Regions from separate parts of the Alteromonas sp. P256 genome, predicted to be linked through region 1. Evidence: predicted binding sites of a transcription regulator. Region 1 holds the regulator's gene; each other region holds the start of a gene.
What was found. The regulator sigma-54, encoded in region 1, starts transcription at its own class of promoters, with help from an activator protein. The targets are predictions, from matches to a motif close to GTTGGCACGNNNNTNGNNT.
Positions count from the first base shown of each region.

Region 2: V7R39_RS01395 (LPP20 family lipoprotein) is a predicted target of sigma-54. The motif match lies at 1,165-1,183, and genes of this name have one in related genera.
Region 3: flhA (flagellar biosynthesis protein FlhA) is a predicted target of sigma-54. The motif match lies at 1,407-1,425, and genes of this name have one in related genera.
Region 4: V7R39_RS14865 (PEP-CTERM sorting domain-containing protein) is a predicted target of sigma-54. The motif match lies at 1,339-1,357, and genes of this name have one in related genera.

Region 1 is NZ_JAZETM010000001.1:552,486-555,640, forward strand. Features, by position in the region: gene lptB (LPS export ABC transporter ATP-binding protein) at 1-339, shown strand, start outside; gene V7R39_RS02420 (RNA polymerase factor sigma-54) at 417-1,916, shown strand; gene hpf (ribosome hibernation promoting factor) at 1,946-2,233, shown strand; gene ptsN (PTS IIA-like nitrogen regulatory protein PtsN) at 2,247-2,693, shown strand; gene rapZ (RNase adapter RapZ) at 2,754-3,155, shown strand, end outside.
Region 2 is NZ_JAZETM010000001.1:313,316-316,470, reverse strand. Features, by position in the region: gene V7R39_RS01400 (flagellar assembly protein T N-terminal domain-containing protein) at 1-733, opposite strand, end outside; gene V7R39_RS01395 (LPP20 family lipoprotein) at 1,410-1,844, shown strand; gene flgN (flagellar export chaperone FlgN) at 1,998-2,429, opposite strand; gene flgM (flagellar biosynthesis anti-sigma factor FlgM) at 2,742-3,071, opposite strand.
Region 3 is NZ_JAZETM010000001.1:246,007-249,161, reverse strand. Features, by position in the region: gene fliR (flagellar biosynthetic protein FliR) at 1-202, shown strand, start outside; gene flhB (flagellar biosynthesis protein FlhB) at 253-1,377, shown strand; gene flhA (flagellar biosynthesis protein FlhA) at 1,481-3,155, shown strand, end outside.
Region 4 is NZ_JAZETM010000010.1:137,553-140,707, forward strand. Features, by position in the region: gene V7R39_RS14855 (PEP-CTERM/exosortase system-associated acyltransferase) at 1-401, shown strand, start outside; gene V7R39_RS14860 (ThiF family adenylyltransferase) at 405-1,259, shown strand; gene V7R39_RS14865 (PEP-CTERM sorting domain-containing protein) at 1,404-2,282, shown strand; gene V7R39_RS14870 (tetratricopeptide repeat protein) at 2,533-3,155, shown strand, end outside.

The DNA of each region.
Region 1 (3,155 bases):
ATACGTAATAGTATGGGCATGAGTCTTTCCGGTGGAGAACGTCGCCGAGTAGAAATAGCACGAGCATTAGCAGCAAAACCTGAATTTATTTTGCTTGATGAACCTTTTGCTGGTGTTGATCCCATATCAGTTAATGATATAAAGAAGATAATACAGCACTTGCGCGACAGAGGGTTGGGTATACTCATTACCGACCACAACGTTCGAGAAACATTGGATGTCTGTGAAAAGGCGTACATCGTAAGTCATGGTGAACTTATTGCGCAAGGAACGGCGGAACAGGTTTTAAGTAATCAAAAAGTAAGGGATGTATACCTAGGCGAACAATTCAGGCTATAGTTATTGTGTGTAACCTAATTGTCATTTTTCATAAGCGCTCAGGTATATTCACTCAAGAGCATTAAAATAAGATATAGATGAAACCATCTTTACAGTTAAAATTTAGTCAACAACTAACGATGACTCCACAGTTGCAGCAGGCAATCAAGCTGCTGCAGCTGTCTACACTCGATCTTCAACAGGAGATTCAGGAGGCCCTCGACTCAAACCCTCTGTTAGAAGTAGAAGAAGGTAATGACGAGCCTCAGGCAGAAAAAAACAATATGGATAATGACGATAGCCAAATCGAAGCTACCGCGTCAGCGTCCAGCGACACACTAGAGTCGGGTGATGCTTTAGAAAAGAACGACTTACCCGATGAACTGCCAATTGATAGCACCTGGGACGAATATTACTCAGCCTCTTCAGCGCCTGCGCCTGGCCCGTCAAATAACGATGATGACCACGTTTTCCAAGGCGAAACCACTGACGACATTCAAACTCATCTGCTTTGGCAGATGCGTTTAACTCCTTTTTCTGATATCGACAGAGCTATCGCTGTTGCCATTATCGACTCGATTGACGAGTCCGGTTATTTAACCGCTACGCTAGATGAGATATTAGAAGCGGTAAATTTTGAAGATATCGAAACAGAAAATGTTGAAGAAGAAATCGAATTAGATGAAGTTGAGTGTGTACTGAAACGCATTCAAATGTTTGACCCTATCGGTTCTGGCTCTCGCTCTCCGCAAGAGTGTTTAATGGTGCAGCTGCGCCAGTTTGCTGACGACACGCCTTGGTTAGATGAAGCGAGAAGACTCATTGAGGACTATTCTGACCTGCTCAGTAGCAAAGATTATAGAACCCTTATGCGCAAGAGCCGCTTGAAGGAAGATGAACTGCGCGAGGCAATGCGTTTACTTCAAACCTTGAATCCTCGCCCAGGTAGTGCTTTAGTTACTAAAGAGCCTGAGTATGTTATTCCAGATGTATCGGTGGCGAAGAAAAACGGTCGCTGGACTGTTGAACTCAACCCCGACAGCTTGCCTAAGCTAGGTGTAAATCAGCAATACGCAGCAATGAGTCGAAAGGCGAAGAACAGCAGTGACTCTCAGTTTATTCGTTCTCATATGCAAGAAGCTAAATGGTTTATAAAGAGTTTAGAGTCTAGAAACGATACTTTAATGAAAGTAGCTAACTGTATCGTTCAGCAGCAAATGGGATTTTTTGAGCACGGACCAGAAATGATGAAACCAATGGTGCTCAATGATGTCGCAGAAATGGTGGATATGCACGAATCCACAATATCGCGAGTAACGACTCAGAAGTATATGCATACGCCGCGCGGTATTTACGAATTGAAGTATTTCTTTTCTAGTCATGTAGCAACCGAGTCTGGCGGCGAGTGTTCGTCAACGGCTATTCGTGCGTTAATAAAGAAATTGGTAGCAGCAGAAACGCCAAGCAAACCATTAAGCGATAGCAAAATTGCTTTATTGTTGGCAGAGCAAGGCATAAAAGTCGCTCGGCGGACAATAGCAAAATACCGGGAGTCTTTATCGATACCCCCGTCTAACCAACGCAAAAGCCTTATCTAAAGGCGTTATATTAAAAAGGAAGACGAAATATGCAAATCAACCTAACTGGTCATCATGTGGAAATCACCGATTCTTTGCGTAATTATGTCGATACGAAGTTTAGTAAACTTGAGCGTCACTTTGATCACATTTCTAATGTGCATGTCATCCTGAACGTAGAAAAAATAAATCAAAAAGCAGAAGCTACGATGCACTTAAGTGGTGCCGAAGTATTTGCATCCTCAGAAAATACCGATATGTATGCAGCGATTGACAGCATGGTCGATAAACTCGACAGGCAGGTGATCAAGCATAAGGAAAAACTGAAAAAGCATTAATAGATAATTAAGTATGGATATTAAAGCCATCGTAAGCCTGGACCGCACCGAGTGTGCGGTTCAGTGCAATAGCAAGAAGCGAATATTAGAGATCATTTCCGATATTGCTGCCCAAGACAATACCGACATTGACCAAGTCACCGTGTTGAATAGTCTTCTATCTAGAGAGCGGATGGGCAGTACAGGAATAGGTAACGGTATAGCGCTCCCTCATGGTCGTTTAGCGGGTTTAGAACACGTTATGGCCATTATTGTAACCTGCATTCCAGCGATTAATTTTGACGCTCTCGATGAAAAGCCTGTCGATATATTTTTTGCACTGCTAGTGCCTGAAGAACAGACAGAGGGACATTTACAAACCTTAGCGACAGTGGCTGGTAAGCTGAGCGACAAAGACACTGTCAAAGCAATACGAAGAGCCAAAACCAACGAAGATATTTTTTCAGCACTTGGCATCTAAAGACAGTTTCAAAAGATACATTGACGTTTTCGTCATTTTTTTGTTTAGGGAGAAATATCGGTGAAGCTGATCATTATCAGTGGTCGTTCAGGCTCAGGAAAGTCGGTGGCATTAAGAGCACTGGAAGATTTGGGCTACTATTGTGTCGATAACATTCCCGTCAATTTGCTACCAACGCTCACCCATACTGTTGTGGATGAATACGATCAGGTAGCGGTGAGTATCGACGTACGCAATTTACCAAAGAATCCCAACGATTTGGTAGAAATATTAGACTACCTTCCCTCATCTTGGTCGATGACGATTGTTTACATTGACGCCAGTGACGACGTGTTAGTAAAGCGCTTTAGCGAAACTAGACGTTTACACCCTCTAGCAAAATTGAATAAATCGCTCTCTGAGGCCATAAAGGCAGAATCAACGTTGCTTGGGCCTATTGTTGAGCGTGCTGACCTCTACTTA
Region 2 (3,155 bases), 240 kb from region 1:
CAAAAACATGGAGAGTTATACCAAAATACCTGTCAACACTATCATCGGCCCACGGCGTAAATACAGAGGCTGTTTCTCTTTTAATGCTCAAGTCGTCAATGGTACCTACTATTACAAATTGAGAGTTCCCTCTTTGAGACAAAGAGCGCACGTTTTGTTCGGTAAATTCGCTTTTAAATTTTGCTGTATGCGGTGCAATGTAAGACAAGCGAAGCGTATCAGTCGTATTCGCCATTAAGTCTGCAAAGCGTTTAGTTACCGCCTCATCTAAGTGCCTAATATTGCCCTCGGTAAGTTGTTGTCTATTTGAAATAAGGAAGTGTGTTGTTGCAAACCGTTTTATGTCAGATATGGCGGTGCATTGTTGGGAGGCAGGGAAAATATCAGCTCTAATACTCACCGTGAAAACTTCGCCATTGTACCTTTCGTCGATAATTTCTAATTGTTCAACCTCGCCTGTACTCCGGATCGTCATTTCTTCGTTTTCGAGTAATCCATTGGTAAGCTGTTGGACACTTTTAATAGATGCCCCTGAGAAAAGCATGGCTTGTTTGAGAGCCTCTTCAATTGCCTCACGTCTAGCCGTTTCTTTGTCACCATTTAAGATAATCGCTCGTCCTTTGGCCTCATACCACATGGCATGGGATTGCCCACCAAACAGGGCAATTAGGCAAACCAGTGCCACACACACATTGATCAAAATGGCGTAGCCTTTTATCTTTTTATTTTGCATATAAACCTCACGAACTCTGCAAATAATGTATCGCTTATTTGTGTTTGACGTTTATTAACGTTTATTTGCGACGGCTCTGTAATGACTGTATGAATGACTCAGCAAATTTCTCAATGTGGTATTGAGTGCTTTTTGGTAGCTCTTTTACCTAAAGCGCTTTTACATAAAAATGACGCTACGTATTCAGTAATGACCTTGTCATCCTAAAGAGCTATGCTAAAACAATGCCAAGTGATAGGGGAAAATGTTGCGAAGCGTAATTAACAAGCGCAGCAGCTCAAAAGGCTTAGCAACTAAAAAGAATGAGCTCTACAAAAAGCGCGAGTCGTTAGCACTATGATTAAGCCATATTGCGGTAAATAGGTTTTAAGCAGTTTAAGCAGAATATAAATAGATTATTTCAAACGTATTCTCTTGTGAACCACATACGATTAGGCACAGGCCTTGCTACACAATCAGGCACAGGCTTTGCAGAGTTTAGGCACAGGCCTTGCGGATAAAAATACAAGCAAAGCACAAGCATAAAAATTATCGCAGATATAAGCGTAACGCACACCGTTAAAATTAATGATGACAGGGTGAGCATTTAAGTTAACCGTTACGCGTGATATCAGAAATAGGAAAGAATGTAATGGGTAATTCAACAAGTGTTGTTAGAGTGAAAGCTGCTTTACTTATGTTTAGTATCATGACGCTCGCGAGCTGTGGCATCATCGATAAGCATGTTGAGTGGGAAACGGTTGAGCCAGCGTCTTACCCTGTTCTTACCGCCATAGGCTATGCCCCTATTGAATCGCAGCAGGGCAGTAATGCTAACGTAAAGCTTTTAATGGCGATGAAAGCGTCAAAACTAGAAGCTTACAGAGAGTTAGCCGAACAAGTTTACGGTCAGCGTATTGAAGGCAGCCAATCATTATCTAGCCTTGTTGTTGATAGTGAGTCCTTACGTGCTTCTGTGGATGGCGTAATCAGGGGAGCAAAAATTGTGAAAACTTACCCGGTAGGTGAAGACACGTATGTCACAGAACTTTCTTTGGATATGAAACGTGTGCACGACATATATTTGACGACGGCTAAGCCTCGAAGAGTAAAAGACGTTAAATATTACTGAGCGGCGAAGGTAGGCTGGTTATATTAAAACGGTTTTTCGTGAAGGGGATATTGAAGTACACTATGCGTAAAAAGTAGCGATTGTAAGAGTTATGCCCAAAGGGGTGTACACGCGTTATTTACAAGCGCTATTTATACGCGCTTAGTATAAACGCTATGCGCTCACACCTGAACCAAGTGTGCCGCCCTTCGGCTTTCCTTTCTTGTCATACGTAAGCGATTCTTTCGCACGTACTTCCATCATCAGGTTGCGCAGGTGGGTTAAGCGAAGCTGGCCCTGTTCAACTGCTTTTTGGTTTACTTGAGTACGATACTTACAATCGTCAAGCAAGATTTTAGCCTTGTCTGTAAGCGCATCGTCTTTTTCTGTGTAAGACTGGCCATTGGCAAACATAGACTCTGCTGTAGCGTCTAGCTTTTGGATTTCTTCTAGCAGCTTTGTTTTTTCATCGAGTAAAGTCATTAACGCTTCAGCATCACGAGAACTGATGAGGTGAAGCTCTCTTTCTAAAAGTCCAGAAAGCGCCGTCAGCTTATCCACCTGAGCGCTTAATACCGATGTTAGGTTAGCATGCTGATTCGTCAATTTATTACTCTTATGGTTCATTCGCCGTGTCTGAAAGCTAAGCCTCTATTGGTAGCTGTTCTTTGCGAAATTGGCACGTCATAATTTATTAATGTACGCTTTTAGATGGTGGCTTTCAAGTTGGCGTTTTAGATCTCACCGCAAGAGGATTGGCAGAAGCCTATGGCGTTGCATAAAGCCTTTAGCGTTGCATAGGGCCATTGGCGGCAATACTAAAATAGCGATGCTTGGAATGTACGTTATACCCTCACTACTGAGTATTAGTCATTTCCAGAGCTTTGCGCTAACGCTACCCAGTGCTTTGCGCAATGGCTATTTGGTGCCGAAAATTTCTGCCTCAGCTTTTGCAATCTTACTTGCAAGCACTTCAGGGTTGATTTGGTAATCACCGCTTTGAATTGCTTTTTTCAAACGATCAACTTTTTCCTGATTAACTGGCGCCTCAGTTCCTTTCTTCTGAACCTGGTTCAGCTGCTGGGCCGATTGCGTCAACGAAACAGAATCTTGGCGAGGTGCTGGCGCCGCGGTGGCGCTTTTAGCAGTCGCTTGCTGTTGAGCTTGCTGGGTCTGGTTTTGTTGTGAAACCTTCCCGTTATCAACGGGATTTTTTGGTAACCCATTGTTTATATTATTAATAGCCATAATAGTTCCTCACTACCTTTTTACCTCTATAAACGTTATCGGCCGCTGATACATTTTCTTTAGCCCAAATTAACGTAAAAAGGA
Region 3 (3,155 bases), 310 kb from region 1:
ATTGCTGGTGGTAAACCTTGCCTTTGGTGTTATGACGAAAGCGGCCCCCCAGTTAAATATTTTCAGTATTGGTTTTTCTATAGCGCAGATGATGGGGTTACTTATCATCTGGATAACCCTAGGTAACTTTACGGCGCACTTTGAAACGCAGTGGATGCGCGCTCAGCAATATATGTGTGAGCTGTTGCGAATATGTTCTTAGATTTCAGAAATTATGTTGATTTAAGAAATTATGTTGGTTTGAGAGAATAGATGTCAGATTCAGCAGAAAAAACAGAAGACCCCACGGGGAAAAAACTCGAGGATTCCCGAAAAAAAGGGCAGATTGCGCGATCCCGTGAGTTATCCACCACGTTGGTGCTTATTATCAGTGCCGTCATGTTTTTATTTGTGGGAAGTTGGATTGCTGAATCGGTTTTCACACTCACTCGCCGTATGTTTATTTTGTCTCGTGACGAAACCTACGACACCACGCATATGTTAGCTGCGTGGGGAGACGCATTTTCTACTATCAGTGCGCCCGTACTTTTGTATATGGTTGTGGCCATGATTGCCGGTATCTATGGTTCAATTGCCTTAGGCGGTTATAACTTTACATGGAGCGGTGCCAAACCAAAAGCCTCCAAAATTAGCCCAATTCAAGGCTTCAAGCGCATGTTTGGCACGAATGGCTTGGTGGAGTTACTTAAATCAATCGCCAAGGTTATCACTATAATCGGCATGGCGATTGCCGCACTGCTTTTGTTTCAAGATGAAGCCCTGCATTTGGATATGGAACTCTATCCTGGCAACATTTTCCACGCCCTTGATATGCTTAAATGGGCATTTTTACTTCTTGTGTGCGGCATGATCCCTATTGCGCTTATTGATGTGCCTTATCAAATGTATAAGCACAATGAAGAGATGAAAATGACCAAGCAAGAGGTCAAAGACGAGCGCAAAAACGCAGAAGGCGACCCTATGGTAAAAGGACGCATACGCCGTTTACAATATCAGGCAGCCTCCAAACGAATGATGCAAGAAGTGCCCAATGCTGACGTGGTCGTCACTAACCCCACCCATTTTTCTGTGGCGATAAAGTATGACGATAATGGTAACCGTGCTCCCGTTGTTATTGCTAAAGGGGCTGATGAGCTTGCCATGCACATACGAAAAATCGCCACGGCCAATGATGTGCCGCTTATACCATCGCCTATGTTAGCCCGCGCTATTTTTTACTCAACAGAAGTTGACGATGAAGTACCCAACGCCTTGTTTATGGCCGTGGCTCAGGTACTGGCCCACGTCTACCAACTAAAAGCGCATAGAGCAGGAAAGGGCAAGCGTCCTAAGCCTTTAAAACGCGACTTACCCATACCTCCAGAATATCGTCGCTAGAGCATCTTTTATTTTATAAAAAACCTAAAGCTGGCACGTTAGTTGTTATATCTCTATCAGATTAACGTTAAGCGTCAATTTTCTGATAGAGAGACATCCAACGATGCAGTTATCCGGCTATCTTCAGCGGTTCGATAAGAATCAGTTGCAAAACTTCACCAGTGGCTTAGGTGCCCCCATAGTTTTGCTTGCCATTATGGGTATGGTCATTCTACCCATGCCCCCCTTTCTTCTAGATGTGCTGTTCAGCTTCAATATTGCATTGTCCTTGGTCATTATTCTGGTGGCGGTTTTAACCCAAAAGCCTGTCGATTTCGGTATTTTCCCACTTGTATTGCTTATTGCCACGGTATTGCGGCTTGCTTTGAACGTGGCTTCCACGCGGGTTGTGTTGTTGTATGGCCATGAAGGCGGCGACGCTGCGGGTAAGGTTATTGAAGCCTTTGGTGCCGTGGTTATCGGTGGTAACTACGCAGTAGGTATCGTGGTATTTGCTATCTTACTGATTATCAATTTTAAAGTAGTTACCGCTGGTGCGGGGCGGATTTCTGAGGTGAACGCTCGTTTTACCCTCGATGCAATGCCCGGAAAACAAATGGCCATAGACGCCGATTTAAACGCCGGATATATCGACCAAGACCAAGCTCGGGAGCGCCGTGAAGAAATAACCGCAGAAGCAGATTTTTACGGTTCTATGGACGGTGCGTCAAAATTTGTTAAAGGCGATGCTGTTGCTGGCCTGTTTATTATGCTTATCAACATCGTTGGCGGTCTGTTTATCGGAATAATTCAATATAGTCTGTCATTTGGCGATGCGATTGAAATTTATACGCTACTGACTATTGGTGACGGCTTAGTCGCTCAAATACCTTCACTGCTGTTGTCGGTTGCTACCGCGATTATTGTGACTCGTGAGAATGAGTCTCAAGAAATGGGTAAAGAAATTCGCGGGCAGCTTGGCAATAACCAAGCGCTGTATATAGCCTCAGGCGTGTTGTTCGTCATGGGAATTATACCGGGAATGCCCCATATTGCGTTTCTTGGTTTCTCTTTTCTTATTGCTGGTGTTGCTTATTTTCAAACTCACAACGCGAAGAAAAAAGCAGCTGAGCCACAAGTGCCAGACACGCTGTCACGAGACGAGTCAGTCACGCCAGAGGTGAAAGAGCTTGGGTGGGACGATGTACAGCAGGTAGACACAATCGGTCTTGAAGTGGGTTACCGTTTAATACCATTAGTTGATAAGTCCCAAGGGGGCGAGCTATTAACCCGTATTAAAGGGGTACGTAAAAAACTGTCTCAAGAATTGGGTTTTCTCATTCCCCCTGTTCATATTCGAGATAACCTCGACTTAGAGCCCAATACGTACACCATCGCGATGCTTGGCGTTACCATTGGCGATTCAGTGATAAGCCACGATGAAGAGTTAGCAATCAATCCAGGGCAAGTGTTTGGCAAGTTAGAGGGAAGGGCAACAAAAGACCCTGCCTTCGGTCTTGATGCGGTATGGATTAAACCGAACAAGCGAGAGCACGCACAGACACTTGGTTACACCGTAGTCGATGCTGCAACGGTAGTGGCGACCCACCTAAGTCAGCTGCTGACGAATAATGCCTATCAGCTTTTAGGCCACGAAGAGGCGCAGCAGCTTCTCGATATGCTAGCGAAGCAGCACCCTAAACTCGTAGAGGGATTAGTGCCTGACATACTCCCTCTTAGTACGGTAGTTAAAATACTGCAAACGCTGCTGTTTGAAGGTGTGCCAATTCGTGACATGC
Region 4 (3,155 bases), on a different contig from region 1:
AAATTTGCGAAATCTCTCGCCTTGCCGTTCCAAAAGAGTTTCGAAAACGTGAAATGGATCGCTTTTCTGGCGCGGCTCTGGGTGTGATCAATGAAGAAACTTATTCTGAAGAGGAATTACGATGTTTTCCGTTTATTGCTATCGGCCTTTATTTTTCAGCAGCAGCAATAGTAATCAAAGAAGACATTAAGCACACGTATGTAATGATGGAACCAAGGCTCGCTCGTAGTATGAGATTTATAGGCATTCACTTCGAACAAATAGGGCCTACCGTAGATTATCATGGCAAGAGAGCTCCTTATTACATTAACCCCTCTTTGCTTTATAAAAGCCTCAAACCAACCTTTAAAATTATGCTTAACGATATTCAGAGACAAATTGATACGTTTCCACGAGGGTAAGACATGTTCGACTATAAAGCCGCATTTTCACGAAATATTGGTTGGGTAACTGAAGATGAACAACAAACTCTCAAATCGAAAACAGTTGCTATTGCAGGTGCTGGTGGTGTGGGCTTCGAACACGCCGTAACCCTAGCGAGGTTAGGCATAGAAAAGTTTGTGATTGCAGATTTCGACCATTTTGAAATTCACAATTTTAATCGGCAAGCTGGTGCATTTGTTTCGACGATTGATAAACCTAAAGTGCTGGTTCTAGCTTCAGTATTGAAAGACATCAACCCAAATTGCCAAATTGAAATATTCAATGAAGGTGTAGCGGAAAGTAACCTTGAATCATTCTTCGATGACGTAGATATCTACGTCGATAGTCTTGACTTTTTCGTGATCAAAATCCGCAGACTTATCTTCAACTTTTGTAAACGAAAAAACATACCTGCTATTACCGCCGCACCTTTGGGCATGGGTACTTCGGTGCTATGTTTTACTGCTTCTAGTATGAGCTTTGACGACTATTTTGATATGAATGATAGCGAGGAAGAAGAACAACAGCTTCTAAAGTTTTTGGTTGGTCTGTCTCCTAAAATGCTCCAGCGAGAGTATTTAATGGTGCCGGGAGCCGCGAATTTTAAGGAGAAAAAAGGGCCCTCTGTTGCGATGGCCGTAAAGTTGTGTGCCGGCATAACTGGCACTAACGTAGTTAAGTTATTGTTGAAGCGGGGAAATGTCATTCAAGCTCCTAAAGCACAGCATTTCGATGCTTATAAGAATAAGTTTGTTGTCACCACATTAACTTGGGGAAATCGCGGTCCACTACAAAAGCTCAAGCTCAAAGTAGCGAGAAAATTAGTTTACCAATAGAGTGTCGTAATTTTTTACAAACTAATTACGCTGACGATCCAAAGAATCACTTTACGTAAAAAAAACAACACCTTAAAAACATGGCACACTATTAGCTTAATGATTTAGGTAACCAACAACCAGACTTTAAAAGACGGAGTCGTCATGAAAAATTTAACTAAAATTGTAGCAGGATTAGCTTTACTTAGTAGCGCAGCTGTAACAACCGCTTCGCCATTATTTGTTGACACTGGCGTGAACGGAGATGGAGACGCAGATACAAGAACAGACACTTTCCTTTCTTTCGTGTTCAACCAATTCACCCCTACTTCAGCATATTTGGACTTAGAGGGCGACGGCATTAACAACGGAACATTAGTGTTTGACAGCGGTGTTGCAACCATTGGGTCGCTGAGTCCTCTAGGGTTTGGCTCTTCGCTAGAGGGTTTTAACACTGATTGGGGCCTTCAAATCGAATATGAACTATTCGGGTTTGCTGCAATTGCTGATGACGTTAACAACAATGGTCTTTTCGAAGCTGGCGATACGCTAGCGGCTCAGTTTGTCGACGGCTTCTTAAACATGAATTATTCAGACAGTAACGGAAGCACCCCGTTTTTACAAATAGACGTTACAGGCTCAGCGTTTAACATTAACCAGGGCGTTAATTTTTCTATCTTTGGCCAGCCAATTTCTGCAAGCAACATGCTTAATACTGAAGAATCGTTTTTCGGTAGTACTGGTTTTGGAGATTCGATTAACAACTTAGACCCTGTTAACATCAGCGCGCTGTCTAGTTTACTCATCGGCGATGCGACACAGGCTCCAACGGTAGACAACAACTTTGGCGTAACAACGTTCCAACAGAACGTGCTTGACTCTCTTGGTCTAGGTACACTACCCCAAACTGCTCAGTGGTTAACAAGAACAACTAGCATCAATACTGCAAGCCTTACACTTGAGGTGCCTGCGCCATCTAGCCTAGCTGTTTTCGGACTTGGGCTACTAGGTTTAGGTTTCTCTAGACGCTTAAAAAGCAAATAAATATTGATATAGCATACTAGTGCCAAGCCCCCAATTTACAACTGGGGGCTTTTTTATGTTAAGCCGTAAAGCATATTTAGGGCGCTCATGTGCCCCTTTGTTTTTGATATGATAAACAGCTTTCATAACAACATAGAGTTAATATTATTTTTCCTCGGCTTTTTTCATCATTGTAAAAATACATTCGTTTTGTGTTTCTGTATTTATTTCTTCGCTTTAGGAAGGTAAAGTAAAGCGAAAAGGAATCGCTATGAAAAGATACGCACTTTACCTCATACTCTGCGCAACTGCATTTTCGTGCAGCCAACCGCATAAAAATATAGACACATCTAATCCTGATGCATTTTTTGAACAATACTCTTCTAGTGAAGCAGAAGTATTGCTTAAAGAGAGTATACAGCGCGCTCCCGAGAATATTCAATTACGGCTATTACTAGGGCAGTCTTATCTTTATCAAGGTAAGTACGAAAGTGCCGAAAAAGAATTTATAAACTACCTAGAGAATACGAAAAGTGATTTGCTAACGAATACCTTTTATGAATTATATGCAGAAGTATTATTTTTCACCGAAAATCAAGCCCTCTTAGACACTGTTCCGCTTGAAGCACAACAACAAAGCGTAAAAGTAACGACGCTGGTAAATTCGAACCGTGGGTTTGAAACGCCTCAAACCACAGAGCAGAATACGGTGCTTCACGATGTGAATACCACTTCTCTTGATATCGACGAATTGACACAACACAATTATTATCTGTACTTTGCAAAGCTCGAAAAACTGTTCTCTCAGGCCGATTACCGGCAGGCTGCTCATATATCTGAGCCGCTTAAACGTTTGCGTCCTTTCGACAATCAGGCGCTGTTTTATTCGATGCT